3 regions of the Sporosarcina sp. FSL K6-5500 genome follow, and region 2 is predicted to be linked to each of the others. Evidence: riboswitches for the same ligand, from Rfam matches in the RefSeq annotation. Region 2 holds a riboswitch; each other region holds the start of a gene.

Region 1 (10,081 bases), 1.1 Mb from region 2:
CACCTTGCTCTGAAATACGGGTTACAGCTTCCGTAAGCTCAAGCACCACTCTTTCTTTGTCGGAATAAAAGGGTACTTCACGCCACGCGTTAAGTAAATAAATCCGCTGCTCCGTCTCGCCCATTTTCCTTGAATCCCGTGTATGCATGTCCATACAATAAGCACACCCGTTAATTTGTGATGCTCTGATCTTAATGAATTCATATAGCTTAGCATCCAATCCACTTGTCTTAATAAACCCTTCCAGTTTCATCATTGCCTGCAAAGCACCTGGGCTTGCACTGATATGATTTAATCTAACCTTCATAGTAATCTCCTCCGTGAATCTAAATTTGTCCTTGCCTCTACAACCTATCGCCGATAACATCAATCGACGATAGGTTATGACCACAATATAACTCTTTAGTTTATGGCTGTCAATAAAAAATAATAGCTGAAAATTTCCATATTTGACAAGGGTTTTAAATCCACCTAAGATGGTTAGTAGCAATCTTTATATGTAGAAAGCAGGTGTTTGCATGCAGTATAGTATTGGTGTTGAATATGGATTGCATTGCTTGGTATATTTAATTGATATTCCTCCTAATGATACAATTGGGATTAAAGAACTTTCCGCTTTTCAAGGCGTTTCAGAGACCTATCTTTCGAAGATTTTTAGTAAATTAACAAAAGCGGGTATCGTAAGTTCTGTTCCAGGTGTAAAAGGAGGCTATAAACTGGCCAAGTCTCCTGCGGAAATTTCTTTTTGGGATGTAATTGAAGCTGTTGAAGGTGCTTCCCCCATTTTTCAATGTAAAAATATTAAAAATAATAGCTACCTATGCCGGGATGAAGACTATGCAGCATGCGCTCTAGCTTCTCCCTGTGTGATTAACTTAGTTATGCTCGAAGCAGAAGATAGTATGCGCAATATTCTTCGTAACAAGTCACTTACTTGGTTGAATGAAGAGCTTGATCGCGTATTAACCCCACAATCGCGCAAAGATACTCGTGAATATTTTGCTAATAGCAACAATGTTTAATGGTTAATTTAAATGGGGAAGTTTCTGGTTCACTTATTATGGGGAAGTCGGGAGCAAATTCAATGTGAAATCGTTTGGATACAACACGCTGAATAAGTAGGATTGAAAAACTATCTTCATCCTGAATTATTCATACTTGACCAATCAAACAACCGGTTAATCCAAATCCATTGTTTTCGAACCCCTTTAAAGTCTTTACTGTTTTTCTTCTTTCAAAACCTTCAGTTTCCATTTAGCGGCTTGTAAAAAAGGGATTTTGAACAGACTTATCCCAAGATGCCCTAAATCTTTTTTAGTATATTTAATAGATGTTTAAGTTTCTAATTAAAAAATTTTTATGTAAACTCAGGCTTTAATAAAAAGAATCTATTTTGATTAAATTTTTCAAAATGGATTCTTTTAAATTACAGAAAAATGCAGGTTTACATGACGCTGTTGACCGAAATTTACTTCTAAGTGACACAAAATCCAAGGTTTAGAAGACAAATAGTAAACAATTACTTGACAACAGAAACGATGAATGATTTATTGATCTAACTGGAACTGAAAAGTTGTGGGGTGATCCAGAACAAACAGTCAAGGATATACAAGCGGAAATACTGGAAACTTTAAATTTTCCGTCCACAGCTGGCATGGAAATAGAAGTTGCGCAAAAAAGGGAATGCAAAGTACACGTAAAGTTGTGGGATAAAGGGAAAGTCATTTTTTACATGGTTGTCATAAAAGAAATAAATGTTGAGGCGATGTGGATTACGGTCGATAGTCCATTCGGTAGGGACCGTATGCCGGTGGAGGACATAATCGGAGTGGAATGTGTTGAATAATAAACAGGGTAAAGGCGACCTCTCGACGAAAGAAGGTCGCCTTTTCAATCTGGTATCTGGGATAATACCGGATAGGAATTTATTGAATATTGCATTCATTTGTAGTGCAGCGAACTTGTTGAAGTTTGTCGGTGCGCAAATTAGAATCATTTGTTTATTTATGGAGGCATCGACTTGTTTAATTGAACCGGTAAATTAAAACGACCAATCCGAATAGGGAAAGGTCGATTTGTTTTTGAGTTTCTTCTATGGATAGTAATTACTTCCGACTTTTCACCTCTATTTTTAGAAGTTTTGCATCAGGTGATTGTTGAAGCCTGTATTAAAATCCAGTGAAACCAAGATGTTTTATACCGAATAATTTCTACCTAAGCATTGGGATTCAACATCTTAATGACAATAGAAGCATTTACATTAGCTTGTGTACCACCTATCACAGACGCAAGACCAACTGCTGCAGCAGAAGAATGATTTCGAAGGGTAAGAACATCGTTGGCTACTATGGCAATAATAGCCTGCCCGTTGTTTTGCTGAGTGCCAGCACCTGAACCATAGACTGTTCCGGGAACCAGCGATCCATTTAAAAACAGTGCAAATTGGTTAGGTTCCGTACCTGATACAGAGAAAGTAACCTCGTAGTCTCCCGGAACGTTAATCATAATTTGAGAGGTTCCAAGGGTATGCACAATTCCAGGTGTCATTAATCCATTTGAATCAAACAAGACATCAGCTTCTATAGGTACCGTTTGAGGAGTTAGATTGTAAATATACCCGTATTCGCATAACCCGCATGTGGCTCCGATAGTACTAGTGGAGCCAGCCTGCCCGATAGCCCTGATTGGCCCCATGAACACTCTTGGTACTCTACATATATTTTTGCAAGAACATGGACTGATGTGACATTTACTACATTTACGATTAGAGAAGTGGTTATTAAAATTCATTCTTTCACCTCCATCTGTAGTATCCTATTCTTGCAAAAGAGGAAATGAAGGGCAAACTCCTTGTTGATTACTAAAAAAGAAATAGACAAGAGATTGATCCTGGTGAAACTGAAGAAATGTGTGATAAAGTCAACCACTTGTTTGAAAAGCTGGGAAATGAAAAGTGAGTATAAAAACAGCCACCAACTCGATTGAGAAGGTGGCTGTTATTATGTTATAAGTCGTGCGCCTGTCCGCATTTAATGTGTCCCCCTGAATGTCCCCCAACCACACGAATTCAAAAGATTTCCTAGGACTTTACTTTAACGGCGTGGCATAGTCGATTAGTACCTGGATGCTGAAACTATCATATTTTCACACCTGTAGAACGTACGTACGAAACGGCTGATTAGTCTAGCACGAAATAATTCATAGTAGCAACAATGCTTATGCCTCAAGGCTTATGAGGGGTTTAAATGAAAAAAATCTCCAAATATTCCACCAATTTGAAAAGTGAATGTGTCACTGTAGGCTTTCGCTAATTTGACTTCGAGGTTTTTAAATGAGTGGCCATCCCGTTACAAGGTTGTGGTGTACGAGCCATTGTTGCAGCGGGAGTTGTATGAGAAAAGGCAAGAGGCTTGGAAGTTATGGCGACAGTAATGACCTCGTTTGAAGGATGGATATTCATTATTTTGACTTTGTTAATCGCGTTAGGATTTTATTAAATTGGTTGGATGCATGGGCGGGCGAAATGATGGAGTAAACACGAATTGTACATTTAAGATGAAAAAAAGACCGTAATTTCTTGGTCTTTTATGTTAGTGTACTATGTTTTTCAATAGATTTTATTTAATTGGGTAATAAGTCCATCAAAAAAAGGCTTCACGATAAAATCTGCGGCTCCATTTTCTAAAGCCTCAATTATTAAATCTTGAGTCCCTAAGGCTGAGCACATAACAACACGAGCATTGGGGTTTATTTTCTTAATTTCTTTTAGCGTAGCGATACCGTTCATATTTGGTAAAGTGATATCCAATAAAACGATATGCGGGAAGTGTGATTTATAAAGAGGCACAGCATCTTCTCCACTCCCAGCTTCAGCTACGACATAATAACCGTTACTTACGATAATCTTTCTTAATAGATTTCTCATGAATTTTGAATCATCTACGAGCATTACTGATTTATTGAAAACGATCCTCATCCTTTTTAACAAGTGATAGAAAGCAATACACTTGGTAACCGGCTACCATTACAAATAGTTGTATTAGGCCCTTGGCTTTGCGTCCTTACCTTTCGATAAGTTTGCCTATATACAAACTAACATACTTTGATAGAACAATCTTATGAAAGAGTCTAATACAAAGGAGTAGTAGGCAAATAGGTGGGTTATTAACATGTGCTGTCCGAAAAGAAAAGAACACTGATTAAAAATAATCAGCAGTCTTTATCACAGTCATCTTGAGATTTATGCCCGGAAATTTCGAACAACCATTGTTAATCCACGTTTTTCAAAATTATTGTCGCTTTCTCTTACCTATCAAAGCTACCTAAAATCATAAAATCTACAAGAATTCCACTCACTGGATTTTCTGAACCTAATACATTAATTCCTAGTACTACTATACTACTATTATTTGTGACATTAGCAGAGACGAATTTTGCAGCAACATTCTTTTCTCGCATTTGTACTCTCGGTCTTGCATTTATCGAAGGATTTGTAGAATATACGCTTGATACAGCATAGTCAATAGTTGTTAATAATGGAATACCATTAGATAATCCGTTTTCTGTGAAATAAAGTGTGGCTATACCATTTGCGTCAGATGTAGCTTGCCCATAAACAATCCGCTTTACTTTTTTTGGATTGGACTCTCCTGCCTTAAACACTTGAAGAGCTGTTGGTGCCATTAAAACAAACTCAACGCTCATAGCTATTCTCCCTCTGTAATACTTTGATATCTATTACAAACAACAACATTGATTAAATGTATGACTGGCTATACCTTAATATTCTTTATGCTTTTTATTAGCTTATTACATTCAATGTTCCTTGAGGATTCTTGCTTTTTTGCAAAGTGAAAATGCAGTGAAAGCCATCAAAATGTAGTACGCAGTTCGACCAAAATATGTAGCAGATGTGATGGAAACTTATTAAACAATTTTATTGCGAATGTAATAAAAACGAACATTAAGGCTTGGTACGGTAAACGTGGAGGAAAACGACTTGAAGACAACTCCTTATAAAAAGGCAACAGAAATGTATATCGAAGTCATTGTAGCGGAAAGTGTGGATGAAATTTTAAACGAGGCCGAACTGAATCTACGGACTAAAGAATATGCATTTATGAAATTCATGAATGCGCCTAATACGCAGGATCACACAGATAGGGATTTATTACAGGAATTTGAAAGCACCACAAATGGCTTTTTGCAGGCTGACAGTTCGTTACTTTAACGCACAGTACGAGGAAATGGGAGACCCATTATATGCAGTAAATTAAGAAGAGGACTAGATATTATCATAACGAAATCAATTTCTTCCCCCAGGCACCTAAGCGATATAGAAGCAGAACCTGGAAAAAAACCACTGACTTTTAGTTTAAAGATAATGTGACTGTTTACAGTACGCCTATTAGCTTAAGCAGTAAAACTATTACAAGAATCGAAATAATAACACTTAGAATGTATCTCAAGGATATCCCTCCTTTAGAATGATTGTACCATGGTTACTGTAACTAAAAGTGTTTTTTTTAGGAGTTTATTTCAAATTTACAAGCTAGTGCAATAAGTGGGAACGCATAGTCTGACCAAAAAGCGAAGTAGATAACTGAATGACCGCATACGAAGAAATAATCAAACTTTTAACCCGGTTACTGTTAGAGGTGCTGAAAGATATTGAACGACGCACCAGGGATTGGATGTGGAGTGCTAGCGATAGGACGATCCGTATATTCGTCAGCACCAAACATTCTGTGAGGGAGTGTTAACCGTGGTGCAGCAACTTACTATTTTTGATGCGCTGTCAAAATGATAGAAAGGACTTTTACTGTCATATGCCGGTCCGCTCTATATGTATAAATTAATTTTCATAGAAATAATTCATTAATCTATATCGATTCACTCTCTATTCATTTCTTCTATATGATCATCAATCGGATCAATCGTATGTTTATATCGATAACTTTTATGGACGACGAAATAGATGAAAATGAGTTCTAAAACAAAGATAATAATACAAATCCATATCCAAATCCATGTTGTAACTGTCATTTGATAGTCTCCATTCTGACTTTATCTAATGTAAGTTTACTACGAAATCTGCTTAATTATAGGTTAGTCAGTTATGGATCGGTGACAGTTTGGAAACAATCCTATAAATCTGAGTTCTGTGAGGTTCTATTTAATGAGGTTAGTTACACGAAGAGATAAAAAAACAGTCCCTTATATAGGGACTGAAAGAATTTAGTTATTCATGTCTTGAATACCTGGACTATGTTCATTTGGCATGTCAGGCAGTAAAGGAACCGGGAATCCAGCAGGTGGAGGAGTAACTTTAAGTTCGCCATTATTTCTGCTAGGGGACTGTCCTTGGAAAATTTCCCCGATTCTAGTTGGGTCTAATCTGAAATTGAACTGGGCATTATGATACCCTAACTCCACATATTTTCTGCATTCAGGATATTTATTTATATCGTAATTCGGGACAGGGAACAGCTTGCCCCAATCAACGCCGAGCGTTTCCAATGCTTTTGCAAACGCATTCTGATGTGCGTTATCTCTCACGATTAGGAAAGCTAATGTCTCGCGAAATGTTTTGTTAGAACTCATTTCGTAAATTCGAGTTTTTTGCAAGACACCGGTTGATTCTAACACCAGGTTATCGAGCATATCACTAATCAAATTGCCATGGCTATAAACCCAAGAACCGTTCCAAGGATTCCCAGTAGCATCTACAGGGAGAGAGGCTTGAGCACCAATAATGTAGTGATGAGGATTTGCGTGTCTAACGGCATCATCGAGAGGTGCTTGATCGACGCCAGCATTACCTGGTACAGCAGATTCACCTGAATCATTTAACAATTGATTGATTGTATTCTGGACAAGTTCAACATGAGCGATTTCTTCCAAAAACACACCACGAAGTAAGTCGCGATATTGTGTTTCCTTACCTCTGAAATTGGAGCTTTGGAAAAAGTACTGCATCATGGTACGCATTTCTCCAAAATGCCCACCTAGAATTTCTTGCATTACTTTTGCAGCTTCAGGGTCGGGTTTATCGGGAGGAGTGACGGGATTGATCAATTCTTCTTTGTAGTAATACACATTTAGCACCTCATTTATATATTTTTACTAACGTAGTATCAAGCAAAATGAAAATTTTATTCACAATCAAAATAATCGTCTATCGGAAAAAATGAGGACACTGATTCAACTTAACGGTTGTTTTTAGTTTTATTATTGGATTTTAGTCTTTGCACTTATTTTGCCCGAAAACAGCTAATGGGGCACCAAAGTAGGAAAAGTCGATGGGAATCAATCAAACTGAAAGGATTAGAGATGTTTTTCGAAGGAGTAAGCATCTCCAACAAGTCATTAGATAGGAACGAAGTTAAGGATAATTCAAGAGCGTATCCACGTAGTTGGAAATGTGAGAGGGATAGAAGTTCTTCGTTGGATTCTTGAGGTGAAGAAGTACTCTTGGATAAGCACGTCCCATCCGACACCTGAAAGGCTCCATCGTGATGCAAATGTCAGAAATGCCAAATACGTCGAGATATTGTTCTTAGAGAATAAAGAAGATAAACTTAAAGGCAAGTCGGGAGTGCGATAATTTGTATGTAGAACTATGCAACAGTCCAATTACATACGAGTGTTAACTTTTAGTTTACCTATATTTCTGATAACATCGGTTGCGGGAGGTGAGAAAATGCTTGAATTTCAGATAACACTTCATTTTAATGATAATGAAACTTTCATTATGAACTTATCTGCGAGTAGTCTAGAAGATGCGTCGATAAAAGTTACTCAAATGATACAAGATAAACACATTCATCAAGATATAATGGGGAATTCCTATATAAAAGGATATAATTTTGCTATGGTACAACGTTTTCATGTATCCAAGAGGTAAAAGTTATGAGTTTATTTAGCATCTTGCTGGGTGCTTTTCTTACGTTCAGTCAAGTGTTTTCGTGGGCTTGCTTGCTGCATACACCGATTGAACCTGACCAGTAATCTCGATGCAACAATGGCCAACTAAACAATTTCCGAAGTTACAACCCAACCCAACCCAACCCAACTGCTTAGCAACCATCCGATTCAAACCCCGCATTATTATTAGCGCCCAGATTCAGCGACAAGCAGCGAATCGAGGAGCTGAGGTTCATGGCTAACAATGCAATTACGTGTGTTCGCGAGATTTTGATTGGCGTTGAATGAATTCTTGGAGTATCTCTTGAATTTAAATAGTACTATAGGTATCATGATTTATAGTCCGTCAAATCAATAAATTGGAGAACTGTAATTAGGGTTCTGCTAATAAAAGTCTGAAACCAAGGATCATACCTTTTCAAGTTGCATAAGGTGCCTATTGACATAAAAGGTTCGAGGAGGAAATTTTTTGCATATGATGCGTTGAAACTTTCTCAATCAGCCTTATTTTATTACTTAAGGGGATAATTGAAATGAAGGAAATTAACGAACTTAAAGCAGGAGTCGCTATTATTATTTTAGATGAAGATAATCGAGTATTATTGCAGAAAAGAGCTGATGTAGGGCTATGGGGGATCCCATCAGGACATGTAGAGATCGGGGAGACAGTATCCGAAGCAGCTATTAGGGAAATGAAGGAAGAAACGAATTTAGATATACGAATTACTAAGTTAATCGGTGTTTACTCTGATCCAGATTCACAGGTGTTTTCATACCCTAAAGGAAAAATAGTTCATTTTATAACAACCTGTTTTTTAGCTGAAATTATAAGCGGAGAACTTCGATGCAATTCTTCGGAATCACTCGATATTCAATATTTCGAACAACAAGATTTGCCATCAGATTTGTTGAAAATGCATCCTTGCTGGCTGAAAGATGCTTTGGCTGAGAGAGATTTGGCGTTTATACGTTAAGGTTCAGCGCTAAGAATAAGTACAAATGGAGAACGTCCAACCGGGCGTTCTTTTACTTTCCCAAAAGAAAACTGGCAAACAATGCGTTTGGTGGTTTTCTATTAATTAAGGGAAAAGAAAACAAATCTACCGTTGACGGCATGCTGCATACGCGAAACGAAAGCCGAAAGATAGAGAAGGTATAAGGCTAGGATAGCAATGCGATTAGTCTGGTTATCCAAAAATAAGGAGTGTGGAATGGCTGACGGAGAGGTGACATTCATTTGAAGAAAATGCTATGATTAGTAAATCAGTGTGTAGAGATATTGGCTTTCTCATTAACCAAAAATATATGTCTCATGATACGTCTGCCATCTGAAATATTATTCGCGGAGATGACAAACATGCATGGAGAAACAAGACTACCTAGAAACGGAAGAGAAGGTATATTATTTTTATTAATCATTTCAATTATTTCAGTAAACACAATCGCCCCTATTATTACAGGGTTGGAACGTGGCTTCAGTAAAGAGGTATATCTAGATACATTAAAGATTATTCCGTTTATGTGGATAATCGTAATTTTATCAGTACGATTGATTGCGGGACCGATTGTTGGTAAGCTGATACCAAAATTCGTGGGACAATCAGATGGGTTTAATGCCAGAATTCTATTGAATACTTTATTGAATGTTACGGTATTATCTATTATTCTATCGATTATCGGAACTTGGGTTGGTACGAAACAAATAAGCCTAGAACCATTTAAAAATTTCTTTCACATTTGACCAAGAAACTTTGGTATAGCATTTTGGATTGAACTGTTGGTTGCACAGCCAATAGCAAGATTTGCGATGAAAAGATTACATGCAAGACAGGGTCGCAAAGCCGAAAGTGTAAATGCGTAACGCGCAGCAGGAACAAACTGCAAAGTAGTGAAATTGAATAATTATTAATGTGAAAACGTCCATTCGGGCGTTTTTTACATTTGTAAACCGATGCTGTGTTGAGTCGATGATGGTGGAGGTGATGGGTTAGGTAATTTGGCACTGTAATACTTGATGGTGATAAAAAGGTCTTTCGTCCTCCTTTGTAGTAGTATAGTGTAGAGGAATTATTATGGGAAATAAAATCTGTAATTCCACTCTTTTCTATTATGTTTTTAAGAATAGGAAATCTATTATAAAGGAAGTAGGCACATG
Region 2 (10,081 bases):
TAGGGGCTTAGTCCAGATTAATGCTCCTAAAATCATACATGTACCTAGGCCGCCCATTGTTGCGGACCCTTCAAAGCCTCCACTTGTATAACCCGAGCCGACAGCAGCAAAAAAGAATGGAGCTGCTAATAACGCGGCAATTAAACTCCCAGTTACAACGGATAACGGCATACTCCAGCCCGCCACAATTAAATCTTCAGCAGTTTTGACGCGCTTATATCCTTTATAGCCAATGTAATAAATAAAAACTAAATATACACAAAATACGATGATATTCATCAATTCAAGTGCTCCTCATCTATCTTTTATCCGTTCATAACTACTCCACCGTTTGGAGTTAGTATTTGACCTGTATAAAAATCCGCATTTTCTGATGCTAAAAATAACACAGTTTTGGCGATTTCCTCAGGTTGAGCCAAGCGCTTTAGTGGATATTTCGCTGACTCTTCCGCGATATAGTTTTCACCGAAAGCTTCGAGGATGCCAGTATATGTTCCACTAGGCGCCACAGCGTTGACCAATATATTCGGTGCCAACTCTCTTGCCAAAGCTTTTGTAAAAGCATTAATACCGCCTTTTGCCGCTGAATAATGGGTGAATTCTTCACACCCAAGACTTCCTATATCTGAAGAGATGTTAATAATTTTACCTTTATTTTTTTCCTTCATTCTTTTCGCCGCTTCTCGGCAATTATAAAAGTTTCCGTAAAGATGAACCTTTATCATTTTGTCCCACTGCTCATCAGTTAAATCTGTAATAGGAGCATTCTGTGCAAACCCGGCATTGTTGACAAGAATATCTATTGCTCCTAGCTGGTTGTCCATATACTGAAACATATCCTGCACTTGTTTAGAGTCAGATACATCCGCACAATATTTTAGTGCATTCACGCCATGGTCCTTCGCTTGTAGACGAACTGTTTCCGCCTCTTGATCGCTGCCAATATAGTTTATTAAAATATTTGCTCCCTGTTCAGCAAAAGCTAAAGCAATTGCCTTGCCTATCCCCATACTAGAGCCTGTAATGAGAACATTTTTACCGGTAAGCTTTAAATCCATTAATCTTCACTCTCCAATTTAAAGTTTGTAATTAGGGACTGCAGCTTCTCCGCAGTTTGGCCTAATGAAGCAGATGCTTCTTTCACTTCTTGCATCGACACCAATTGTTCTTGTGTAGCTTGTGAGACATTCAATGAAAACTCGGTAGATTGTTGAGATGTTTTCTTAATATTATTAACGGATGCGACTACTTCTTCAGAGGATGCAGAAATTTCTTGAGATGCAGCAGAAATTTCCCGGATTTGATCTGCGACTTCATCTGCAGATTGTACAATCCTTTTAAATATCTCGCCTACTTCATTCGTATAATCCATTCCCACTCTTACGTCTTCTTTTCCTTTTTCCATCACGGTTACAGATGCATTAGAATCCGTTTGAATCATATGAATTAGTTGGAAAATCTCTTTAGCCGACTGAGATGATTGTTCAGCTAAACGCCTTACTTCATCTGCAACGACAGCAAATCCTTTACCATGCTCACCAGCTCTGGCTGCTTCAATAGCAGCGTTTAGTGCTAACAAATTTGTTTGCTCTGCTATAGCAGTAATAATGTTCACAATGTCGCTAATCTTATTAGAATTAGCATGTAAACCATTAATAGTTTCCTCTATTTGTTCTACAGATGTATTAATTAATTGCATTTGATCAATCACCTGTTGGACAACCTTATTTCCTTGTTCAGCAGCAATTGAGGCTGTCAGAGACGATTCAGAAGCCGTATTGGCTGAATCAGCGATTTGTTGTATGCCACCTGCTGTTTCTTCCATTGCAGCTGCTGTTTCTTCAGTCATCACCAAAGAAGTTTCAGCATTTTGAGCGATATTCTTCATTTCTTTCGAAACGTTTGTTGAACTAATATACGATTCTGTCGCATTCATAGTTAGCTGATTGGCTGATGATGCAACGTGATCAGATGTATTTCTAATGTTTAATATGACATGTTGCAAATTTGAAACCATTGTTTTTATCGATTGTGAAAGTTGTCCAACTTCATCATTTGTAATCTGGAGATCCACATCGTTCAATTCTCCATTTGCCACTTGGTCTGCAACAATGACCACTTTTTTAAGTGGTAATAGAAGCCGATCAATTGTAAAATACAGCAATACTAATAAGATTGAAATTCCGATTACTGCAATAATAATCTGTTTTGTAACACTTTTTTTAATGATGGTATCAATATAATCCGCAGAGTAATCAATTCCTAACACTGCAATTGTATTTCCGCTTTCATCTTTAAGAGGGCTGAAAACTGTTCGCCATGATCCGAATGAGTCCTCAAAGATGCTTGTTACCTCTGATTGATCATTTTTAATTGCGAGCTTAGCAGTATCTACATGGACAGGAGCAAGATCAGTAAACAATTCCCCCGCTTCATACGCTTCATTCAAATTTTCCGTATAGCCGATAGGAGTGACACCATTATCCTCCATCTCCCATATATAACTCCAAAACATGATTCCCTGTTCTTCCCTTATGCCATCCAAGGTACTTTGCATTTTCAAAAATTCAGGATCGTCTTCCCCTTGAACTTTCAATAGACCATCTATATCTTTGGAATCTAGGTTCATGGCTGTCAATAAGCCAACACTTTTTAACTCTTGTTCTAGGTCATTTTCTAACTGGCCGTTCAATTGAGAAATACTTTGTGTCGTTAGAACAGTAAAAAGTGCTAAAACAATAATAGAAACTGTAAGTAAAAGCTTATACTTTAATGACATGTTTTTAAAAAAACGCATAATAATTATTTCCTCCTCTTCAATTTTTGTATCTTTCTTTACACATAAAAAAAGGCCCATTTCACAATGAAATAGGCAAATAAAAAAACTAGACTATTATCTAGCGTTTCTTGAGCAGCTCAGCCGTCATAGTAATAATTACTTTAGACCTGTAGCTTTGCGTCCCTACTTTTCAATAGGTTTGCCTATAACTATCAAAAAATATACCACATAGTCTAATAGATGGCAATATGAAGTACCAAAAGATTCATAGAGTAGTATAGTGACACCGCTTAATGTCCTGCTTTCAAAACACCCAAACTAGTATATAGTCATTGGTTAAAAAAGAAAAATAGTGCCTTTACTCCCCCGACCATATTTATTTTCCGCTGTTTTAAATTGTTACATCAAATTCTTTCCAAGGATAGCATTGCTGGAAATTTCAATATCAAAAGTATTCTCATTTCTGGCAACTTCAACCTTTATTCTTCCAGGTAAGAAGCAATGCCTGATATGCTATAGAAAGGTGCTGCTATGAAAACGCTATATAAAAATGCGAATAGCTTGCTCGACCTATCTATTTGTTTATCCTGTTTCATCAGATCTATCTTGCCCTTTTACTATTGAGCATTTTTACTTTTTTCCACTAACCTGTCCATTTGGTGCAATAAACAACAAATTACATAATTCAACATTTCAATAATCAATTTGTTGTTATTGCTTATCGTCAAAAATTATTTCTATTTCTGTTAAACAAAAGTTTCAGATACTGAAAATTTCACAACCATTTTTCCGTGCAAAATACTTTTTTGGCACCTGTATCTAACTTCACTTGTTTGCCAATAGCTAATGGATGCATTGGATGGGTGTGGCACGTATCGAACTCAGCTAAAATGGGAATATCCATCCCATCTAATTGCTCTATCAGTAAGTCCAATGGCTGCTTGCCAGTACCTAAATCATCATACTGTTCATGTTTACCTAAAATAATACCAGCAACTTTATCAAAAAAACCTTGCACTTTTAGCATTGCAAAATTCTTCTCAACAATTGAGGCATTTTTCATACAATCCTCAATTAATAAAATATCGCCTTGTTTAATTGTAGGGAAATAAGAAGAGCCAATAAATCCATACATCGAATTCACATTGCCACCTATTAATCGTCCTTCTGCAACACCACTATGTCCAGTCACCCACTTATTATTAAAAAGCGTTTTCTCTGTCGTTTTTTCTAACCAGTTCACAGGCTCATCAGACCAAAATGGAGACATTGGCACTTCATAAGGTAGCTCTGTCTCTTTCATAAAATATTGTTCGAAATATTGATAAGTATCATTTACTAGTGGTTCAAATTCACCGAACGAAGGTATTAAAGCAGGTCCATAATATGTTGAGATACCTGTTTTTGCATAAAGGGCGAGTAAAACAGCCGTTGCATCAGAATAACCAACGACTAGCTTTGGATTTTGCTTAAATGCTTCATAATCAATATATGGCAGCATGCTATTAGAGTTCGTGCCACCAATTGTGGACATAATCATCTTTATATTCGGATTTCTTAATAGCTCATTTAGTTCATCTGCGCGTGCTTTAGGTGAACCAGAACGATAAACATCAGACTGTCCTGTCAATCTACCTTCTACAATAACAAACCCTTTTGATTCTAAAAATGCTTTTGCACGTTCAAACCGTTGCAACGCAGTAACAGTTGCGGGTGAAGATGGTGTGAATATACCGATTGTATCTCCCTTTTCTAATCGTTTCATCATTAATTATCCCCTTTTTTCATAATTTAGATAGCCCAAAAAACTTAAGAATTTTCAATTTAATAGTGAAGTATACAACTTTAATCTTGACTTATAATCACGAATACTTGTTATTATACTCCATCTATTTAATAGTTTCTATTAAATTTCAGAATAATCCATTTCCTAACATCCGATTCACTATATAATCATAGCTTCCACTGTTTTTTAATTCCTTTGCTAAATCAAGGTGATTTTTCTCGTTTTGTGCTTTGCTTTCTTCCCATTGTCCAGTTATTGCATGAAAATCGTATAGAAGTCTTGCTGTATCACCTAAATCATGCAAACCTTTCATGCTCGGTATGTCTAAATGAGGCAAGGTCTTATAGGATAGTTCGCTAGCAAAATATATTAACTCCTTTTCCAGTGCGTAAAACAAGTTATATACAATTAATTAAGTATTTCTTCCCACTCGTCTGAGCATACTAACGGGCAAGGCTTATACAGCATTGTTGCATTATTCATGCATGCAACATTCCTAAAAAATTAATGCTTTTAACCATTGTTTATGTAAAACTTTAAGGAGGATATTTATTGTATGTATGATGTTGTTATTATTGGCGGTGGTCCGTGTGGCTTATCAACGGGTCTTGCTCTACAAGAAAAAGGACTTTCTTATGTGATTATTGAAAAAGAGGCGATTGTCAATTCCATTGTCAACTGTCCATTACACATGACTTTCTATAGTACTTCTGACCGCTTAGAAATCGGCAACATTCCATTCCTATCTCAAGATGTCCGTCCAAATCGAACTGAACTATTAAAATATTATCGTCTTGTAACTGAGAGACAAGAAATTAATATTAAGTGCTATCAAAAGGTTAATTCTATTTCAAAGAATGCAGCATCCTTTACTGTCCACGCAGAAGATCGTAATGGCAACACCATTCCTTACGAAGCGAAGATGATTGTTATTGCAACAGGAATTTTCGATACGCCAAGACAACTAGGTGTAGACGGAGATAATCTAGCGAAGGTATCACATTACTATAAAGAAGGTCACCTCTATTATGGACAACATGTTACAGTTGTGGGTGGTAAAAATTCAGCAATTGAAGCTGCTATTGATCTTTATCGTAATGGGGCCAAGGTTACACTTATCCATCGTGGAGAAACTGTCTTAGAAGGCATTAAACCATCGTTGTTATTAGATATGCGTAACCTTCTTAAAAAAGGAAAAATTGATTTTCATCCCAATTCCAGTATTGCTGCTATCGATGAATCAACCATTCGCATAAACTCTTCTGACGGAACAGTTACACTTCAAAATGACTATGTATTTTCCCTCATCGGTTATCAACCCAATATCTCTCTGCTTCAAAGCATTGGAATTCAAACTGACCTCTCTTCATTAGTTCCTTCCTTTAATCAAGAGACATATGAATCAAATGTCAAGAACGTTTTTCTTTCTGGCGTTGTAACGGGTGGCATTACAAATCGTGTTTACATTGAAGACGGACGCTTTCATGGCATGAAAATTGCAAATGAAATTGCACAACGTCTGTCCTATGTTCAAAGTAACTTATGATGTTAAAAGCTCACCAAATCACAATGAATGTGACTTGGTGAGCTTTTTTCAATTACAGACGATTTAAATTTAAACTATTTATGATCCCCTAAATAATAGGCTATCAGGCATATTATTTTATTATTCAATTCCATATCCTATTACTTTCCCTTCCACTTGGCTTAATGATAAAGGTCCGAAGTGACGGCTGTCTATACTTCTCCACCACTGGTCCCCCAGCACAAATACTGTGCCTTCTGGTACTAAAATGGCTTCCATGCTTTCTTCAAAATCTTCTTCAGTCATAGAGGAATTTTGAGAATCGACTGTTTCAAAATACTTTTCCTTATTCATTCCTCTTACGGTTGGAAATGAATAAAAAGACTCTAGTTTCATTTCATCAATATATAGCTGACCCTCTCTAATTTCAATTCTCTCTCCTGGTAAGCCCACAACTCTTGATATATAATTCCCTGCTAGATTTAAATTTGGATTTCCATTTGAATACTTCGGTGTTGCAAAATAAATAACGTCCCCGCGTTGAAAGCCAGAGACTCTTGGCTCTACTACAATTCTTTTTCCAGTACCTATTGTTTCATAATCGTGATTTCCTTTGTCCATATTATCTATTCCGTATTCTACAGTGATCATATTTGACTCTACTTCGACCATCGGAATTTCAGGGACGGATTGATCATCAATGATTGTTTTCTGACTTTCAACTTCAGATGTATACTCTTTAATCGTCATCATTAAAAATAGTCCAACAGCAAAGATGGCAAAGCTAGAAAAAATTAGTGGGAGCATGTTAAATTTCTTTTTTCCACTTTTAGCAATGACTTTCTCCAAGCTAATCATTCGATCAGTTTCTAATCTATCAACATCCTTCAACTCGTTAAACTCACCATCAAATTCATCGAAGTCATTCATCCGTTCTCCCCCTCCATTCTGTACATTTCTTTTTTCAGCGCAGCAAATGCCCGCACCATTGTTGATTTCACCTTTGTCTCAGTCCACCCTAAGATATATGCTGTTTCTTTGATCGAGCTTTCGTTGATTTTCCGTAAAATAAGGACGTCACGATAGGTTGGCTTCAAACTAGCTAGCGCATTGGACAACCTTACAGTCATATCCTTTTTCAGTAATTCATCTTCCAGCGAAAGATTGCTTGTATCCACATTCAGATCTTTATCAAGACTGAAAAATCGAATGATCCTTTTCCGCCTGAAATGATCATACGTAGCATTTCTAGCTATCTTCAATAGCCATGTCAACATACTAGCTTGTTTATTAAACGAATGAATATTTTTGAACGCTCTATAAAAAGTTTCTTGGGTCAGATCTTCCGCCAACTCCTTCTGACGGACTTGTAAAAAGATATATCGATAAATGCGATCACTATATTCTACATAAAGCTGTTCTAGACTTTTCTCCACTGCCCCTCACCCTTACTAGACGAACTACTTTCAAAAAGGAGTCGGAAATATGAAATAATGTGCCTGCTTTACTTACAAGTGGTTATAGGTTGACTCATCCCAACAGTTTTGACGATTGCTATGACAGTTCAAGCTTACACTGACAGTTTTAATGGTTGCCATGACAGTTCGCGTACTTACCATTACAGTTTCATCGATTGCCATGACAGTCCAAGCTTACACTGACAGTTTTAATTGGTTGCCATTACAGTTTCATCGATTGCCATGACAGTTCAGGCTTTCACTGACAGTTTTAATGATTGCCATGACAGTTCGTGTACTTGCCATTACAGCTTCATCAATTGCTATGACAGTTCGTGTACTTGCCATGACAGTTTCATCAATTGCCATAAGCTATGGCAAAATGCTTGTAGAATTAAATATCAAAAAAGACATGCACCAGTTAGATGCACGTCTTTTCCTATGTATCGCGGGTTATCTACCAAAGCATCGGTTTTTGAACCATGAGCCAGAGCATGATTAGCATAAGGCCGATATAGAGCCATGAAGTACCATTTAAACGATCAAGTATCTTATTTTTATCAGCATCTGGATTCTTAAATCTTCGTAGCACAACCGTAAATCCTCTTGCTAGGAAAACTCCAGATAATAGCAAAACAGCAAGCGTCATGATTACCCATGACGTATACCATGGCCAAGGTCCAAATACCAATAGAAGGACACCCGTGTAGACGAGAACATGTCCTGCATGCATGACCAAGCGAATGATGACATTGATAATAGACAAGTAGACTTGCTCAATGTCCGTTTCAACGCCACGCACTCGCTTAATAATCGGCATCAATAGAAATAATGGACCTATGGCAAGGACAGCACTGATAACATGCAAAAAGACAATCGCGCCATAGATTCCTGAATTCATTCAGAACATCATTTCTCTACTGGGCTATATTCATGCACCCAAACACTCATCGCCGGTAACCATGGCATTTTATCATGCATCGCGAGAATAGATTGTTTGTATTCTTCCATCGTTGTGTAACCTTCTTGTTGTGCATGTTCGTCCGTCATTTCGCCGAGCGTCTGTGAATAAATTGTATCTACTTTAAACTCTTTACCGTCGAGTACCATAATTTCACCAAGATCTGCATAAACACCATTACGGCGAGTAGCTGTCTTTTCGCCATTCAGCACTTTTTTAACATCTTTGGGTATCGTAACTAGCTTTTCAATCGTACACGTTTTTTTAGGTAGTACTACATTTGATTGTTCACTCATGTAAATCGCCTCATTTCATAAAATAACATCTCCTCTATCATAACTATTGTTAACAATTTTAGCGAGGTTCTCGATCTGAGACAAAAAAGATAACCAAGCGTATCGGCTATCTTTTCGTATATTTTAGTTATGAAATTAAGTTCAAAAACTGTCGGGTTCGTTCTTCTTTTGGATTTGTAAATAGTTCGCTCGGTTTATTTCGCTCAACTACTTTTCCATTATCTATAAAAATAACTTCGTCGGCTGCGTCTTGTGCAAAACGCATTTCGTGTGTAACGACAACCATGGTCATTCCTTCATTGGCAAGATCTTTCATGACCTGCAGCACTTCACCGACTAATTCAGGATCTAGCGCAGATGTAGGCTCATCAAACAGCATTACTTTTGGTTCCAATGCCAACGCCCTTGCAATCCCTACCCGCTGCTGCTGCCCCCCTGATAGTTGAAAAGGATAGAAGTCGAACTTATCACCTAATCCAACCTTATTTAACAAGTTCTCAGCTTTTTTCCGTGCTACATCTTTAGCTTCTTTTTTTACGATGACTGGCCCTTCCATCACATTTTCAAGAGCAGTCTTATGAGGAAACAAATTATAATTCTGAAACACCATACCTGTTTCACTTCTAAAATAGTCAATTTCTTTTTTTGCTACACGTTTAGAAAAGTCTGCTTCGTGGCCATCAAGGGTTATAGTCCCGGCTGTCGGGACTTCCAGTATATTCAAACATCTAAGCAGTGTCGTTTTACCAGAGCCTGATGGACCTATGACAACTACGACTTCCCCTTTATTCACTTCCAAATCAATTCCCTTTAACACTTCAAGGTCCCCGAACTTTTTATACAAGCCTTTTATTGAAATCATAGTTTGCACCTTCTAACAGTTGTTTTTTCAACTTATCACTTAGCCACATATCGATCCAGCCGATGTTCAATTCTGTCTTGAATTAAGGAAAGGATAAAACAAATGAGCCAGTAGATAATCGCTGCTTCAGTATAAAGTAATAAAAACTCATAGTTTGCAGAAGCGATTTCTTGAGCCCTTCTAAACATTTCTGTCACTAAAATAAGCGATGCCAGCGATGTATCTTTCACAAGACTAATAAATGTATTCGATAAAGGCGGGATAGATACTCTCGTTGCTTGCGGTAGAATGATTCGCCTAAGCGTTTGAGTATAGTTCATGCCAATCGTATGTGCTGCCTCCCACTGTCCCTTCGGTATCGATTGTATTGCTGCGCGAATTACTTCTGAAGCATACGCCCCTACATTCAATGAAA
Region 3 (10,081 bases), 2.3 Mb from region 2:
CAGAATACGGCCTTTTACTTTCGATTCATGAAGCAGATAGAGACGGTCATTGACGCGTAAGTCTTTCGCAGAGATGACTTTACCGTCTTTGATAATCGTTGCTTGCTCAATATTCATACTTGAGATGAAGCCAGCTTCCTTCCACATACCATCCTGCCATTGGCTGACATTGCGGATTCGGATAATTGCAGGGTTGAATTGTGTAATACCCTCGATTCTACCGACAGAGACCATCGTTGCTGTTGGAGCAGTTGGTTCAATGATGTGGGCTGCAACGATTTGATTGTTTTCCACATAGAAATAACCGTATTTACCTTTGTTCGCATAGTCTTGCATTTCGTTTTGTTGTGGAATAATTGTTCGTATGGAGCCTTTTGAATCTTCTACAGCAATCGTATCGTTGCTGAAGGATAGTGCAGGCATTGACTCAGGTTGCCAGTAATTACTTTTCGATAACAGCATTGCGTTCGTAAGTGTTAGCTGGTAGGCATTGGCTGTGTGAATCTGACCGAAATAGATACCGTGATTCGTTAAATTCGGGCTTTGGAAGCCGTCATTCGAAATATGCACAACATTGGCGAACTCGCTTTGTTGGCTACCTTCTGTTGTAACGAAAGCTGTTCCGCTAGCTAGCAAACTATTTGCGTCAACTAAACGACCATTACGAATTAAAATGGTCCCATCATGATAACGAATGGGTCCTGCTTTTTGAAGGCCAATCAATTTGGAAGTCGTGTTAACGAACGTCATCGGTTCATAAAAAGTACGTTCATTCTTTTGTTTAATAACCATTTTTTCAATGACTTCTTTGCCGAACTGACCGACAGTGACGAAGTAAACGTCGTGATTGGCATACTGGCGAAGACGATCAGGTTGAATCAGTTTAGTGCCAACGTAAATTGGCGTTTTGGCCGAGTAGCTGTAGCTACTATTGCTAAAGCCATTGATGCCAAGTGCTGTATTGGGTTGCCATCTCCAATCCAAAAACTTTTGTTCATCTTTCATAATGACTTTGTTGCTTGTCGGTTCGATGCGTTGAATGGTCCCCTTGTAGAGAGCTTCAACTTTGATACCTTGTACGTTGATTTCAATGGAATGAATGGAGTTCGTATTATATTCAGAGAAATTCAGTTTCACTCGATCTCCTTCATACAACACACTTAAGTCGACAAATGTGGTTCCTTTGACAACTTCAGTTTGACTATTTAAATAGTAGGTTTTCGACTGTCCATTATCGAGTCGAATCGACAGGAACGTACCATTTGGGTCAATCTGATTGACAGTCCCTGTTACGACTTTATCGCGCTGTTCAATTTTTGCAGGGGCAGTTCCTGTTGAACCACGCATCGCTTTTACACGGCGTAAATTGATGTCTAGTTCGACTTCCATCCCGAACTTAAATGCATCGATTGTCGTTGAAACTGAATCGACAGAAAGAGTTGCAAACTTGTCAATCGACAAAGTCATCGTACGACCTTGTTCGTTTTTGATTGTGATGTTACTCAATCTTCTTTCCGTAAGGTTTTTGTCTATCTGCACTTCGTCATACGTGACGTTGACAAACGTTCCTATAACGGGTGAATCGGCCGAGACCGGATTAGCTAGGAAAAAGCTTGAAAAGAGTAAAACGAAAACAGCGATTAAAAAAGAGTTGTTTTTAAACAAATGTGAGACCCCCATTGTGAAAAATTCTACTAGCAGCATGAGCCTATGTATAATAGTAGGTTTATATCTAGTATATCGGAGTGAATGGCTAGAATGTTAGAGGGGAGTAGGATATAACTGATAATTTTCGGGGGGAGTTTGATAGGAATCGTAGAAAACAGAACTTTTTATGTAACACTTCTCTTATTATGACGTGATTTTTATATAAAAATTTTAGTTCGCCAATAACTTTAGCTGAAGTATAATAAGGGGTTAGTTGCACAAAAATTCCAATTAAATTATACTGATAATTAGGAATGAGCTGTTCTTTTTTAATCTAGTAATTAATAAAAACCTAACAAATTACTATGAATGAGCAACACCGAAAGGTAACTAGGGGACACGACAACACTACATGGGGGTTAAAAAATGAGGAAATCAAGTTATGAAAAAGCATTCAAAGCTATGTTGACAACAACAGTTGCAGCTGGGGCTTTTGTTGCTGTAGCGCCTGTAAATACAGAGGCGGCGACGTCGACGTTTTCTGATGTCAAGGACATCCCAACTCATCATTTTTATAAAGCGGTAATAAATTATACTGCAAAGGGCATGATGAGTGGCTATCCAGATGGCACATTCAAACCAGGCCAAAATATTACCCGTCAAGATGCTGCAAAGTTATTAGCTCTTGCACTAGAGTTAGATACAGTGAACGTCAAAAATCCAGGATTTAAAGATGTTAGCAAAACGAGCCCCTATTATGGATACATTGCAGCGCTTGTTGAGGCAGGCGTTATTTCGGGTTATGAAGATAACACATTCAAACCGAGCGCGAGTCTTTCTAGGGCACAAATGGCAAAAATCATTGTGCTTGGATTCGAATTCGAAGGAACGAAATCTGTCAAACTACCGTTTAGTGATATCAATGATAAGCAATGGCATATTGACTATGTCCGAGCACTTTATGCAAACGAAATTACAACAGGTACAACACCTACAAAGTTCTCGCCTAATGCACTTGTGACGCGTGGCCAAATGGCTTCATTCGTCTTCAGAAGTGAAGCGATGGTAGCGCCGAAACCGATCCCTGTAGATGTAGATAAAGTAGCAGTAGAAGTAGCACTCAACCAGTTAAAAGCCGGTACAGTAACTGTTTCACGCGGCAATGATGCAACGGATGCCAACAAACTAGCGGCCGTTCAAGCCTACGTCACTTCACTTGTTACTGAAAAAGGTGTTACAGCAAAAACGGTGGCAAGCACAACAGCTGGAAATTATGTAGTGACTTTAACAAAAGGACAAGCGAAAGCAGAAAAAACGATTGCCATCACATTTGGCTATGCAGCGGATGATCGTTTTGTTACCGAGGTGACAGCGATTAACGCGAAACAAGTTGAAGTTAAATTTGCAACACCTGTTATGAAGTCAACGATATTAAACACTTCAGGTGAAGTTCAAAATATGGCATTTACAATGGTCACGGGCGCAACAGTGAACCCCGGACAACTGAAAGGCTCATTGTCCGAAGATGGTAAAACGTTGACGATTACTGCGAATTGGGTCTTTGACGGCGAGTATGCGTTCAAATCAATGGCCACGATTAAAGCAGCAACCGGTGAAAAGTTTGAGGAGCATACTGCCATTGTTAAAGCGAATGATAAAGTAGCACCAAAACTTGTGTCAGGATCAGCGGCAGCGAAGACATCTACGAATTCTTTTGCTCTACTTTTCGACGAGCCAGTGAATGCCGCCGGAGTCGTCGCTTATGTCAATAATGGATCAGCAACTGTAGCTAATAATCCTACGAACCCAAATCGATTGGATGTCACTTCTAACATCCAGGTCATAGCGGGCACGACTGCCACAATTAAATTGACGAATGTTAAGGATTATAATAACAACCTTCTAACGCCAAATCCGTTGGAAACAACAGTGGCAATTTCCGCAGATACAGTGGCGCCAACTGTGACGAATGTAAATGTTACAGGAGAAAATAGAGTAGAGATTACGTACGATAAAAATATGAGTATTACTTCATTCGCGGGAAGAGCACGTCTGGTTTATTCGAACGGAACGGTGACAAACCTAACTGCGACGGCGGGTACTAATGCCAATACAGTGATTTTAACGGGTACAGGATTACCTGTTACTAATAATTATAATGCAATCTTATTTATTGATGCTGATGTAAAGGATACTGTCGGCAATGGTACGGCGCTTTATTCATCTAACATTACGCTAAGCAAGGATGTTATTGCACCTGTATTGACATCAGTAGAGTATAAGGAAGGCAAAATTGTTGCTAGTTTTACAGAGGATATTGTACTAGGTAGAAAGAACTCCGTGACAGTTATTGATCAGAAAACGGGGAAATCTACTCTGGTTTCCTTGAACTCTAGCAATTCAGTGATTACTACTAATACGTTGACAATTGCTGGATACTTGCCAAATGGAGCGTATCAATTGCATCTACCTGCTTATACAGTTGTCGATAAAGCGAGCACACCAAATCCGAATAAAACTGATATGCTGCCGTTTGGTGTTCAAAATACATTGTCTGCGGATAGCACTCGCCCCGTTATTGGCGCAATCAAGAGCAATCCAGCAATAAATGGAGCTGAGCAAACAGTCACTTATACTGTGACAGATTTTGATAGTGGCGTAAACTTGATCTCTTTGCAAGAAATGAATAACTATACATGGGACAATAGCCCATTACCATGGGGTTCTTTTGTGACAACTGATTTTACAGGGGCGGTAGATAAAGCGACAACTGTTACTGTCACAATCCATATCCCATCTACTGGAATTCCAGCAAGTAAACAAGCGCTATTCTCCATCAATAGCATTCGGGACAATGCAGACAACGCAATTGCATCAGCTGCAGTGGAAAGTATTTATCTATATGGCGGTTACCAATATGGTCCGGAATTGAGCCAGGCTTATATTGACGCTTATGGTACCTCATTAGTGCTTAGTTTTAATGAAGCTGTTCGGAATTTGGATGTGAACGATTTAGAAATTATGCTGGATGGTAAGCATTTAAACAAAAATGTAATTGCTTCAGTTGTTCCTGTCTACAATTCTAATGCAAATCCAAATGTATTTGTTACAGGTATCAATGCTTCGGTGGCCACGGTTAGTGGATCAAATCAAAGTATCTATTATTTGGATAATAACGGCAACGGGAACTATGATACAGATGACATCTATTTATATACTGGAAACTATTCTTCAAATGTAACGAATTCAATTCCAGTGAATTTAAACACTTTAGGTAATTTATCAGTCAAACTCATTCACGATAATAATTCACCCGTCCAAAATCACCAAGGGATTAATGCGATATTCGGTAATGTAATTAAGGTGAAATAGATTTCGTCATATTTTGATAGTGAAGTGCCTTCAGTTTGAAAGTCTGAAGGCACTTTTTATTATCAATTCGAAAAGCGGTAACTATGATGAAACGTGCAGATTGGTGTCTCACACAAGTAGAATACTGATATCTTTAGTCGGTTGGTCGCTATTTTGCTCAGATAGTTCGTGAATAACCCAGTTTTTAGATAACATCTGTTTCAATACAAGCTATATTCGTTGCTCAATTTTTAGGTGTGAGATGCCGCTATCCGTAAGTTGATAATCGTGGTCCTTGATTTTATCGAATTTCATTTTCAATAAGTTATGCAACCCGTTCATTGTGATGAATTTCACAGTATATCCATTTGAAAGTATAGATAAGAACTTTTGCGGATCTTGATCATAAAGTTTAATAAGTTCATTGAAATCGTAAGCAGGTTTCACGTTCTCCCAAAAGCCGATATCTTTCTGCGCAATTTTGGTAATGATTTCATCATCTGATACGCCGTTGCCACGAAGCGTTTCAATCATGTAAGCATCCATCATCGTAATCTTGTTAGTGTCCACTAGTGTTCCCCCTAATAGTAGTGTTGACTCAATTATAGAGGAGTGCAAGGCATCCTATTCAACACCAACCAACCAATCTGTGTTTGTTCGGTAGTTTGGCCTGTGGAAAAATAACAGGAAACAAGTTGAATGCGGCATGACCGAGCATATATTTGGGCGACCGAGCATAAAGTTGTATAACCGAACATATCTATTGGCCGTCCGAGCATATCGGTTGTCCTCCGATCATATCCATGGGCTAATCGAGCATACCGGATATTCTCCGATCATATCCATGGGCTAATCGAGCATACCGGATATTCTCCGATCATATCCATGGGCTAATCGAGCATACCGGATATTCTCCGATCATATCCATGGGCTAATCGAGCATACCGGATATTCTCCGATCATATCCATGGGCTAATCGAGCATACCGGATATTCTCCGATCATATCCATGGGCTAATCGAGCATACCGGATATTCTACGATTATATCCATTGGCCGACCGAGCATATCGGATATTCTCCGATTATATCCATAGCCAATCGAGCATAAAGTTACAGCATCAACCAATCATATCTCTCTCGTCAGTCTCTATTCGAGTGGAAAAGCGGATTACTAGAAACTTATTCAACAGAAAAGCTCCCACGAGGTTACTAATCGTGGGAGCTTTTAGCACTAGACACCTATTCAATTCACGCTATACGCCACCAAGCCCTTAGCATTGGCATACAATGCCGCGTTTGTTCGATCGGCAAGATCTAACTTTGCTAATACCTGACTGACATGTTTTTTTACAGTAAACTCTGTAATATATAAAGCCTGTGAAATTTGTTTATTTGAATGGCCCATCCCGAGTTCGAGTAATATCTCCTTTTCCTTCGGTGTTAGCTGTTCGATATGCCTATCATTTTCAAAAGGGCTTTCCTTCGATTTTATCACCAAATCAAACACCCCTGGATCATAATACTTTCTACCTCTGCCGATAACTCCGAGGGCATGGATCAGTTCTTCAGGTAATGCCTCTTTTAATATATAGCCATCGACTCCTATTTCTTTTGCCTGTTTAAAGTCGTGCTCTTCCGTCGATGAAGTTAGCACAACAAATTTACAGGTTATTCCTTGTTGTTTTGCTTCTGTAATTAATTCCAAACCGGATTCATTTCCCAAGCGAAGATCCACTATCGCCAAATCAGGTGTAGTGTCATGGAATAGAGTTAGCGCGTCATTTCTATTTGCTGCTTCACCTAGGATTTCAATTGCTCCATCTATAGTAAGGATAGATGTTAATCCTTTTCTTACTAATGGATGATCGTCGACAATAACAATTTGCATTAGCCAATCACCTGGACCTTCTCAAGTATTTTTGCGGTTGGAATTTCGATTTGTATTTCTGTCCCTATCCCGTGTAATCCACTTATCAAAAACGTTCCTGCAAAAGTACTTACAAGACGTCTCATATTGAAGAGACCGATACCTTTTTCATGCTGGCCATCGGATATGTGCGAATTAATTCCGATTCCATTATCATGAATTTCCAATACAGTTTTCTCGTCCAGTATAGATAATCTGAGTTCAATAGCCGTGGACTGACCATGGCGAACGGCATTTCCGCAAGCTTCACAAATAATTCTATAGAGTGCTTGTTTTAATTCGCTGGATAGTAAAGCTTCATCACCCGTTATTTGACAATCAATCTGTATATCACTTAACCGTGCGTACTCGTCCAAATAATTCTTCAGCTGGACTAGAAAAGGCTTTTCACCATTCTTTGTCGAGTTGAGACCGTAAATAGCCAACCGTAGTTCCTTTAATGTAGTGTTGGCAGATTGTGAAAGAAATTGATATTCATCATTCAACTCAGTACTTGTCATACTTTTACTTTTTGTTTGTAAACTATGCAGAGAATAAACAATACCGACCAATCTTTGCGAAACACTGTCGTGGATTTCATTGGAGATACGATTTTGTTCCTTACTTACAATCATTTGCTCCTTCATTGAATCTGTATGAATTCTTTCGAGCATTATTTCACTAAGTTCGGCTAAAAACTCAAAAGGGCGATTGAAGAGTAATGTTTCTCTAGCCTCACTTGAATCGGAAATCTTAACGCCGATAACGCCGATAGTAGTGGAGGTTCTAATGACTTTCATCCCGTACCAATCCTCGTTAATTTTACTGACAAACAGTTCATTCTCCAGACGTATAGTATTCCATTCTTTTTTTAGGCCAGTTTCAATATGGGGATTACTCGTAGAAGATGCTAGGTAGCTATTTTGATGATTTACATCCGTTAACCAAAAGAATGCTTCATCACTATGTGTAAGCTTGATGATAGCTGCTATTATTTCATTCATTATAATTTGAGGGCTTGAATTATCCATTAGGTGGTACAGCGATATACCGTGCTTCAATGTATCTAGATAGGTATCATTCGTTTCGATTGGTTTATTAGTAGTGCATGCTTGTACCAAATCCAAAGCAGCAGCTTTCTGAGTGTATCCTTCTAATATATCAGCTAGAATCTTTCTGATTTTTGTCACACCCTCTCATTTCATAATAAAAACCCAATCAACTTGAACATAATGTCCAAGTGTAATTAGGTCGGTTGCACCAATAACTCCATACATCCAAGGTGCCCATATAGAGGATGTATTTCACAGTTTCCGTAAATTATATTCTTTTATATAGTTCAGTATAACCAAATTACATTGAATATGACGTCATCTCCTGCGGTTGAAGAGGTTCTTTTTTTTTGTTATTAACTTGTATTTTAGCGAATTAAGACTTTTCAGTTACTTGTTACCTATCAGTAAATCAATATTAAAGGTTACTTCTATAAGATAGAGCTATTACTTCCGAGTTAGCTATTCATTAACAGAAGTAGAAGTGAACTGGTACAAAAGTGCACCGACCCTACACTAAAGTAGAAAATCGAAGTAGACAAACGATATCAGAAAATCACTCTTTAGAGTGAGGATGCCCGCCAGGAATACTCCTATACTAAAAGTAGTTACAAAAATGGTAACGAGCCGAAAAAAGCATTGGAGGAGATTTCCATGAAAAAGTATGACACCTACTAAAGGGGTGTCAACGATCACAACAGCTGCCAAACTATGAAAATGGTGCATGCAATCAAGGCTACTTTATCAGGTGAAAATGAACTCATACCTTAGATCGAAGAAGAAAATAATTTCTTCCAAGTCGCAGGGAAGAACAAAAGAACAAGCATTCAATAAAAGCGAAAAAATACAAACTAATTGGAGGAAATTAAAAATGGGTATTAAACAAAAGCTTGCAATGGGTATCGCAACTGGAGCATTGGCTGTAAGTATGATCGGCGGGGGAACATATGCTTATTTCAACGACGTGGAAACAAGCACGAATACATTCGCTGCCGGTACACTGGATTTATCGCTAAAACCTGAAACAATTATCGATGTAAAAAACATTAAGCCTGGCGACTGGATGAATCGTGATTTTACATTGAAAAATGACGGCACACTCGACATATCCAAGGTATTACTTAAGACAGAGTATACAGTAACAGACAAAAATGGTGATAATGTAGAAAACTTTGGAAGTCATATCCGAGTTAACTTCATGTGGAACCACGATAAATCAATCACGGGACCGTGGACTGGACTGGACAACGTGGTTTACCAAACAACTCTTGCTGAGTTACAGGGTATGACACCAGATGCCGTTGCAAATAAAGTCTTTGTCCCATACCTTGAAGAAAAAGGCGGTTTAAAAGCCGGCAATTCTGACACGCTGTCCGTACAATTCGAATTTGTCGAGAACGACAAAGATCAAAACGAATTCCAAGGTGATTCTTTAGAGCTTAAATGGACATTTGATGCACAGCAGACAAAAGGGGAAAAGAAATAACATATATCCCGGGAGGAGAGCACTTCTCCTCCTTCCTTTTATTTCATCAATCAACCAATGCTCTTCCTTATATATATTTCTCAACATATAACTCGATTTTATGTTTTGAGGAATATACGTAAGAAAAATCCAGTGGTAAAAAATCGAAAGGCGGGATCAGGTTGAAAACCAGCCGAAGGCGCAAACGTAGGAAAAAGCATCAAGGTCCATTTCTGACTTTAAAATTGGCACTCATATGCTATTTAGTCATCTTTAGCATTAGTTATATTTCGTCTGACACATCCGCATATCTCAGTAGCCAGTCGGAAGTCTCCCAGATGATCACTGCCGAATGGGAAGTTCCGGTTGTACTTACGAATCAATGCGGTGAGGAAATTGAAAAGGATGCTGTAACGGGCGAGGAAATCAAGATCGACCGCGAGAACATAGATAATAAGCCTAAGGAAGAAAACGATAAGGACACGGTATCGGGTGAGGAAACCGAAGTCGACTGCCTAGACAAAGATGATAAGACTAAGGAAAAAGAAGAACAGGATGCTGCACCAAGCGATGTCGACTGCAAGCGCGAAGATGATAAGTCTGTTGGAGAAAACGAACAGGATGCTGTTTCAAGCGAGAAAATAAAGACCGACTGCAAGA

What was found. A riboswitch is a leader RNA that binds a small molecule or an ion and turns the genes downstream of it on or off. The one in region 2 is predicted to bind cyclic di-GMP.
Region 1: linked by a shared signal. The riboswitch ahead of MKX62_RS19875 (response regulator) and the one ahead of MKX62_RS14735 (methyl-accepting chemotaxis protein) in region 2 are both predicted to bind cyclic di-GMP.
Region 3: linked by a shared signal. The riboswitch ahead of MKX62_RS03305 (sensor histidine kinase) and the one ahead of MKX62_RS14735 (methyl-accepting chemotaxis protein) in region 2 are both predicted to bind cyclic di-GMP.

The regions. Positions count from the first base shown of each region.
Region 1 covers NZ_JBBOTP010000001.1:4,161,476-4,171,556, reverse strand. The annotation lists gene MKX62_RS19900 (carboxymuconolactone decarboxylase family protein) at 1-307, opposite strand, end outside; gene MKX62_RS19895 (RrF2 family transcriptional regulator) at 519-1,022, shown strand; gene MKX62_RS19890 (hypothetical protein) at 1,574-1,846, shown strand; gene MKX62_RS19885 (hypothetical protein) at 1,839-2,045, shown strand; gene MKX62_RS19880 (BclA C-terminal domain-containing protein) at 2,215-2,694, opposite strand; gene MKX62_RS19875 (response regulator) at 3,608-3,976, opposite strand; cyclic di-GMP riboswitch class I at 4,007-4,092, opposite strand; gene MKX62_RS19870 (hypothetical protein) at 4,306-4,704, opposite strand; gene MKX62_RS19865 (hypothetical protein) at 5,000-5,230, shown strand; gene MKX62_RS24495 (DUF6877 family protein) at 5,607-5,762, shown strand; gene ytzI (YtzI protein) at 5,893-6,045, opposite strand; gene MKX62_RS19855 (manganese catalase family protein) at 6,238-7,098, opposite strand; gene MKX62_RS19850 (NUDIX domain-containing protein) at 8,460-8,900, shown strand; partial or broken gene MKX62_RS19845 (hypothetical protein) at 9,284-9,787, shown strand.
Region 2 covers NZ_JBBOTP010000001.1:3,054,366-3,064,446, reverse strand. The annotation lists gene MKX62_RS14745 (sodium:solute symporter family protein) at 1-279, opposite strand, end outside; gene MKX62_RS14740 (SDR family NAD(P)-dependent oxidoreductase) at 306-1,058, opposite strand; gene MKX62_RS14735 (methyl-accepting chemotaxis protein) at 1,058-2,797, opposite strand; cyclic di-GMP riboswitch class I at 2,908-2,993, opposite strand; gene MKX62_RS14730 (S66 family peptidase) at 3,555-4,544, opposite strand; gene MKX62_RS14725 (hypothetical protein) at 4,693-4,878, opposite strand; gene MKX62_RS14720 (YpdA family putative bacillithiol disulfide reductase) at 5,122-6,111, shown strand; gene lepB (signal peptidase I) at 6,232-7,020, opposite strand; gene MKX62_RS14710 (RNA polymerase sigma factor) at 7,017-7,526, opposite strand; gene MKX62_RS14705 (hypothetical protein) at 8,005-8,448, opposite strand; gene MKX62_RS14700 (ASCH domain-containing protein) at 8,457-8,804, opposite strand; gene MKX62_RS14695 (amino acid ABC transporter ATP-binding protein) at 8,932-9,666, opposite strand; gene MKX62_RS14690 (amino acid ABC transporter permease) at 9,702-10,081, opposite strand, start outside.
Region 3 covers NZ_JBBOTP010000001.1:741,589-751,669, reverse strand. The annotation lists gene MKX62_RS03325 (hypothetical protein) at 1-1,665, opposite strand, end outside; gene MKX62_RS03320 (S-layer homology domain-containing protein) at 2,074-5,019, shown strand; gene MKX62_RS03315 (hypothetical protein) at 5,230-5,568, opposite strand; gene MKX62_RS03310 (response regulator transcription factor) at 6,242-6,886, opposite strand; gene MKX62_RS03305 (sensor histidine kinase) at 6,886-8,094, opposite strand; cyclic di-GMP riboswitch class II at 8,147-8,228, opposite strand; gene MKX62_RS03300 (CalY family protein) at 8,828-9,442, shown strand; partial or broken gene MKX62_RS24395 (hypothetical protein) at 9,604-9,759, shown strand; gene MKX62_RS03295 (hypothetical protein) at 9,760-10,081, shown strand, end outside.